One region of the Micromonospora sp. CA-248260 genome, then DNA from elsewhere that is predicted to be linked to it. Evidence: predicted binding sites of a transcription regulator. Region 1 holds the regulator's gene; the other holds the start of a gene.
What was found. Region 1 encodes HrcA, which represses chaperone genes, less so after heat shock. Its sites were predicted from a motif close to GGTTNGCACNCTCNNNNNGAGNGTGCNAACC; they were not measured.

Region 1 (3,405 bases):
CCGTCTCCTCGCTGTCGAGCGTCTTGATGGTCAGTCGGGTGCCCAGCGCGGCGGCCGTCATCGGGACGGTGACCCGGCAGTGCAGGTCGTCGCCCTTGCGGGAGTAGACGTCATGCGGGCGCTCGTGGATCTCGACGTAGAGGTCACCGGCGGTGCCGCCGCCCGGGCCGACCTCACCCTGCTGGGCGAGCCGGATCCGCATGCCGTCCTCGACCCCGGCGGGGATCTTGACGGTCAGCGAGCGGCGGGTCCGCACCCGGCCGTCGCCGGCACAGGTCGGGCAGGGGTGCGGGATGGTGGTGCCGTAGCCCTGGCAGACGGTGCACGGGCGGGCCGACACCACCTGGCCGAGGAAGGTCCGCTGCACCGACTGCACTTCGCCCCGGCCCCCGCACGCCTCGCAGGTCGCCAGGTGGGTGCCGGCTGCGGTGCCCGCCCCGGAGCAGGTGGTGCAGAGCACTGCGGTGTCGACGGTGATTGGGGCCTCGACGCCGAAGGCGGTCTCGTGCAGGTCCAGTTCCAGCCGCAGGATCGCGTCGGCTCCGGGGCGGGTACGCGGGCGCGGACCGCGCGCCCCACCGGCCGCACCACCGAAGAAGGCGTCCATGATGTCCTGAAAGCCGACGAACGGGCCGGCCCCACCGGGGCCACCCGGGCCACCGGCGCCCCCTCCGCCCGGGGCGAGCGGGTCGCCGCCCAGGTCGACGATCTGCCGCTTCCGGTCGTCCGAGAGGACCTCGTACGCGGCGTTGATGTCCTTGAACTTCTCCTGTGCCTCCGGGTCCGGATTGACGTCCGGGTGGAACTGCCGCGCCAGCTTGCGGTAGGCACGCTTGATCTCGTCATCGGAGGCTTCCCGGCCGACGCCGAGAATGCCGTAGTAGTCCCTGGCCACTGCGTTCCGTGTCCTCATGTTCGTCTCGCGTTGCGCCGGTCGGCGGCCGGAGCCGGCCGTCGGCCCTGACTGGTCAGTTCTGGGCCAGCAGCTCGCCCACGTAGCGTGCCACGGCCCGCACCGTGGCGATGGTGCCGGGGTAGTCCATCCGGGTCGGGCCGAGCACGCCCAGCCCACCGACGATGGTGCTGCCGGGGCCGTACCCGGTGCTGACCACCGAGGCGGCCCGCAGGTTGTCGACCTCGTTCTCGTCGCCGATCAGCACCCGGGTGGTGCTCGGTTCGGCCTCGCCGATCAGCTTGAGCAGGACGACCTCCTCTTCGAGCGCCTCCAGGATGGGTCGCAGCGAACCCTGGAAGTCGAGCAGGCCGCCCCGGGTGAGGTTGGCGGTGCCGGCGAGCGCCAACCGCTCCTCGGTGCGCTCGACGAGGGTCTCCAGCAGCACGGTGGACAGGGTGGTCATGGCCCCGCGCAGGTGCGGCGCGGACTCCTCGACCAGCGCCTGGACCAGCGGTGGGGTGTCGGACAGCCGACTGCCGACCAGTTTCTCGTTGACCAGCCGACGCAGGTCGGTGACGTCGTCGGCGGGGACCGGCGTGGGCAGTTCGACCAGCCGCTGCTCGACCCGCCCGGTGTCGGCGATCATGACCAGCATCAGCCGGGTGGTGGAGATCGGCACCAGCTCCAGGTGCCGCACCGACGAGCGGGCCAGCGACGGGTACTGCACGACGGCGACCTGCCGGGTGAGCTGCGCCAGCAGCCGTACGGTGCGGTGCACCACGTCGTCGAGGTCGACCGCGCCGACCAGGAACCGCTCGATGGCCCGACGTTCGGCGGGGCTGAGCGGTTTGACCCGGGAGAGCCGGTCGACGAAGAGGCGGTAGCCCCGGTCGGTGGGCACCCGGCCGGCGCTGGTGTGCGGCTGCCGGATGTAGCCTTCCTCCTCCAGCACCGCCATGTCGTTACGGACGGTCGCCGGGGAGACCCCGAGCTGGTGCCGCTCGACGAGCGTCTTGCTGCCGACGGGCTCCTGCGTGGCGACGTAGTCCTCGACGATCGCCCGCAGCACGGCGAGTTTGCGGTCGTCGAGACCCATCTCCCACCTCCTGTCGCACGGCGACCGGACTTCTGACGCGTCCGGCGAGCGCTCTGGCACTCGACTGTAGCGAGTGCCAGTCTACGACGGCAGTACCGCCGCTGCGTTGATCAACGACGGACCGTCGGTGCGACCGCCCCGGTGGGTTGCCGGCGTGGCCGCTGACCGAATGTCGAGGCCAACCTCACCAGTGTCGCTCTGGTGCACCCTTGCCAGCAGCCCCTACCGTGACGGGCATGACTGAACCACCTCGCCCGCCCGGCGCGGGGGACGGCTACCCGCCGGACCCGAACGCTGGCCAGGGCTCGCCATATGAGCCGCCCACCGCACCACTGTCCGGGGCACCGGGTGCAGGCGGGTATCCCCCGCCCGGCGGGTATCCGCCGCCCACCGGTGACCAGCCGCCGTCGGGTGGCTACGACCCGTCGGGTGGCTACGGCCCGCCGGGTGGCTACCCCCCGGCCGGTGGCGGATATCCGACCGCCGGCGCGTACGGCGCCCCGACCGGTGGATACGCCAACAGCGAGGACAAGACCTGGGCGCTGGTCGCGCACTTCGGCGGGGCCGCCGGCGCGCTGATCAGCCTCGGCCCGCTCGGCTTCGTCGCCCCGCTGATCGCCTACCTGGTACGCGGGCAGCAGTCGCCGGCCGTCCGGGCGCAGGCGTTGGCCGCGCTGAACTTCCAGATCCTCTGGTCGATCATCGCGTTCGTGCTGCTCTTCGTGAGCTGGTGCCTGCTCTTCCTGCCCAGCATCGCGGTCGTGGTGATCCAGATCCTGTTCGGGATCATCGCCGGCATGAAGGCCAACGAGGGTCAGGCCTACCGCTACCCGATGTCCACCAGTTTCATCAAGTGAACCCCGGCCGGCCGCTCCCCCGGCCGGTCGGGCACCACCGCCGGCCCCGGCCCGCCCCGCTGCGGTGCGCGGCGGGCCGGCGGGGCCACGCTCAGGGCAGCAGGTCGCGGACCACCGCGTCGGCCAGCAGCCGGCCCCGCAGGGTGAGCACCGACCGCCCCTGCGGGTAGGCCACCGGGTCCAGCAGCCCGTCGGCGAGCGCACGGGCGGCGGCGGCCCGGCCCGCGTCGTCCAGCACGTCCAGCGGCAGCCCGGAGGCGAGCCGGAGCCGCAGCATCACGTCCTCCATGTGCGCCTCGGCCGGGGTGAGGATCTCCCGGGCCAGGCCGGGCGAGTGCCCGGCGGCGAGCCGTTGCGCGTACGCGCTGGGGTGTTTGACGTTCCACCAGCGCACCCCGCCGACGTGGCTGTGCGCCCCCGGGCCGAGGCCCCACCAGTCGGCCCCGGTCCAGTAGAGCAGGTTGTGCCGGCACCGGCCCGCCTCGCTGCGGGCCCAGTTGGAGACCTCGTACCAGGAGAACCCGGCCGCGTCGAGGGCGGCCTCCGCCGCCAGGTAG
Region 2 (3,405 bases), 950 kb from region 1:
GGACGTCTTCGTCCACTTCTCCGCCATCGAGATGGACGGCTACAAGGCGCTCGACGACGGTCAGCGGGTGGAGTTCGAGATCGCCCAGGGTCAGAAGGGGCCGCAGGCCGAACGGGTCCGCGTCATCGCCTGACCTGTCCTGCGGGTCCCACCCGCCGGGCCACCCGTGGGACGGTTGGCGGCGGGGGTCGGTGCGGGGAAAGATCGTGAACCGTCCAGGCGTCCTCGCTGAGGAGGGTTCATGTCCGACCAGTCACCTCCGGGTCCACCCGGCCCCGCTGCCGGGTCGCCGGGCGGACCATGGGGCCCGCCGCCGGGGGGCCCGCCGTCGGGCCAACCCTCGTGGGGTCCGCCGCCCGGGGGGCCGCCGTCGGGCCAACCCTCGTGGGGTCCGCCGTCGTGGGATCCGTCCGCAGCGGGGCCGCCGGGCTGGAGCTATCCGGCTCCCGGTGGCCCGTACCCGGGCTATCCCCCGGGTGCCGACGGCGGTTTCCCGCCGCTCGGGAGCTATCCGCCGCTCGGGGGTCATCCGCCGGTCGCCGGGGGCGGCTCCTGGGGGCCGGCGGACCCGCTGGTCAATCCGCCGTACGCCGGGCTGGAAGGCTGGTTCGCCCGGTGCACCGGAGCGTTGCGTCGAAGTTGGCGGACCCTGCTGCCGTTGATGCTGCTCACCCAGGTCGTGCCGGCGGTGGCGGTGTCCCTGCTCTCCCTCGGCACGGGGCCCGACGCCGCCCCGCTGCCCGCCGACGGCTCGATTCCCGACGGCTACCTCAGTGACCTGGTGATCTACGGGGTCTCGGTGTTCCTGGTCGCGCTGGCCTTCGGGGTGGTGCAGGGCATCGGCTGGGCGGGTGGCACCTGGGTGGTGGCCCGGCAGGCCGCCGGCCAGCCGGCCGACCTGCCCGGCGCGCTGCGCTACGGCGCGCGCCGCTGCCTCGGCCTGTGGGGCTGGATGCTGGTGCTGGGCCTGCTCATCGGCGTCGGCTTCTGCCTGTGCCTGCTGCCGGGCATCTACCTGGCGTTCGCCCTCGCCCTCGCCGGCCCGGTCTACCTGTTCGAGGGGCAGAACCCGATCGGGCGCTCGTTCCGCATGTTCCACGACCGGTTGGGCATGGTGCTCGGCCGGGTGGCGCTGGTCGCACTCGCGGTGCTGCTCGGCAGCGTGCTCGGCGGGGTGGTGGAGTCGGTCGGCACCGTGCCGTTCGGCACCGACCCGTTCACCGCGCCCGGCACCGCCGTGGGTGCGGTGGCGGTGATCCTGGTGAGCGCCGTGCTGGTCGTGCCGGTCTACCTGGTGCAGCTGGTCGGCCTGGTCGTGACGTACGCCGAGCAGCGCGCGCAGGAGGGGCCGGTGAACGTCGCGCGACTGGTGGCGGAACTCGGCTGACCGGCCCCATCGTGCTTGCACTCGGCAGGGGAGAGTGCTAAACAGGTCATTGGCACTCGCATACGGTGAGTGCCAATGGTCGGGGCGGTAGGGCCACGGTCACATCGGCGTCTCGATGGCGTCGGGTGGCACATGGCCGGTCGTCGCGGGCTGTCCGGCCCGACCGAGGAGGACGTCGTCGTCGCCAGGTGGCGACGTCCCCAAGGTGCGTACACCAGGCGGCCCGTCCGGGGACACAAACCCCCGGGTGGCCCGTGAGTGTCCAGGAGGACAACGCCGTATGGCCAAGATGATCGCGTTCGACGAAGAGGCTCGCCGCGGCCTCGAGCGGGGCATGAACCAGCTCGCCGACGCCGTAAAGGTGACCCTCGGCCCCAAGGGCCGCAACGTGGTGCTCGAGAAGAAGTGGGGTGCCCCCACCATCACCAACGATGGTGTGAGCATCGCCAAGGAGATCGAGCTCGAGGACCCGTACGAGAAGATCGGCGCCGAGCTGGTCAAGGAGGTCGCCAAGAAGACCGACGACGTCGCCGGTGACGGCACGACGACGGCGACCGTCCTGGCCCAGGCCCTGGTGCGCGAGGGTCTGCGCAACGTGGCCGCCGGTGCCAACCCGATGGCCCTGAAGCGGGGCATCGAGGCTGCCGTGGCCAGCGTCTCGGAGGAGCTGTCCAAGCTCGCCAAGGACGTCGAGACCAAGGAGCAGATCGCCTCCACCGCCTCCATCTCCGCCGGTGACAGCACCGTCGGCGAGATCATCGCCGAGGCGATGGACAAGGTCGGCAAGGAAGGCGTCATCACCGTCGAGGAGAGCAACACCTTCGGGCTGGAGCTGGAGCTCACCGAGGGCATGCGCTTCGACAAGGGCTACATCTCCGCGTACTTCATGACCGACCCGGAGCGTATGGAGGCCGTCTTCGACGACCCCTACCTGCTCATCGTCAACAGCAAGATCTCCTCGGTGAAGGACCTGCTCCCGATCCTGGAGAAGGTCATGCAGTCGGGCAAGCCGCTGCTGATCATCTCCGAGGACATCGAGGGTGAGGCCCTGGCGACCCTGGTCGTCAACAAGGTCCGGGGCACCTTCAAGTCGGTCGCCGTCAAGGCGCCGGGCTTCGGTGACCGCCGCAAGGCCATGCTCGCCGACATCGCCATCCTCACCGGTGGCCAGGTCATCAGCGAGGAGGTCGGCCTCAAGCTGGACGCCGTCGGCCTCGACATGCTGGGCCGGGCCCGCAAGGTCGTGGTGACCAAGGACGAGACCACCATCGTCGACGGTGCCGGCGACGCCGACCAGATCCAGGGCCGGGTCAACCAGATCCGGGCCGAGATCGACAAGAGCGACTCCGACTACGACCGCGAGAAGCTGCAGGAGCGGCTGGCCAAGCTGGCCGGCGGCGTCGCGGTGATCAAGGTCGGCGCGGCCACCGAGGTCGAGCTGAAGGAGCGCAAGCACCGCATCGAGGACGCCGTCCGCAACGCGAAGGCCGCCGTCGAGGAGGGCATCGTCCCGGGTGGTGGCGTCGCGCTGGTGCAGGCCGGCAAGACCGCCTTCGACAAGCTGGACCTGGCCGGCGACGAGGCGACCGGCGCGCAGATCGTCAAGATCGCGCTGGACGCCCCGCTGCGGCAGATCGCCGTCAACGCCGGCCTGGAGGGTGGCGTGGTCGTCGAGCGCGTCCGCAACCTGGACGCCGGTCACGGCCTCAACGCCGCCAGCGGTGAGTACGTCGACCTGCTGGCCGCGGGCATCATCGACCCGGCCAAGGTGACCCGGTCCGCGCTGCAGAACGCCGCGTCGATCGCGGCGCTCTTCCTCACCACCGAAGCCGTCGTGGCGGACAAGCCGGAGAAGACCCCGGCCGCCCCGGCTGGCCCGGGTGGCGGGGACATGGACTTCTGAGTCCAGCTCCAACGCCGAACGGGGCGGGCCGCGCGAGCGGTCCGCCCCGTTCCGTGTCCGAGGACCGTACCCAGCCGGGCCGGCTCACCCCGGCGACCGGGGCGGTCAGCGGCGG

Region 2: groL (chaperonin GroEL) is a predicted target of HrcA. The motif match lies at 1,435-1,465, and genes of this name have one in related genera.

What each region holds. Positions count from the first base shown of each region.
Region 1 covers NZ_CP192021.1:5,592,786-5,596,190, forward strand. The annotation lists gene dnaJ (molecular chaperone DnaJ) at 1-895, opposite strand, end outside; gene hrcA (heat-inducible transcriptional repressor HrcA) at 969-1,991, opposite strand; gene ACQP2H_RS24030 (DUF4870 domain-containing protein) at 2,228-2,848, shown strand; gene hemW (radical SAM family heme chaperone HemW) at 2,940-3,405, opposite strand, start outside.
Region 2 covers NZ_CP192021.1:6,543,969-6,547,373, reverse strand. The annotation lists gene ACQP2H_RS28465 (cold-shock protein) at 1-133, shown strand, start outside; gene ACQP2H_RS28460 (hypothetical protein) at 629-1,387, shown strand; gene groL (chaperonin GroEL) at 1,668-3,290, shown strand; gene ACQP2H_RS28450 (S8 family serine peptidase) at 3,396-3,405, opposite strand, start outside.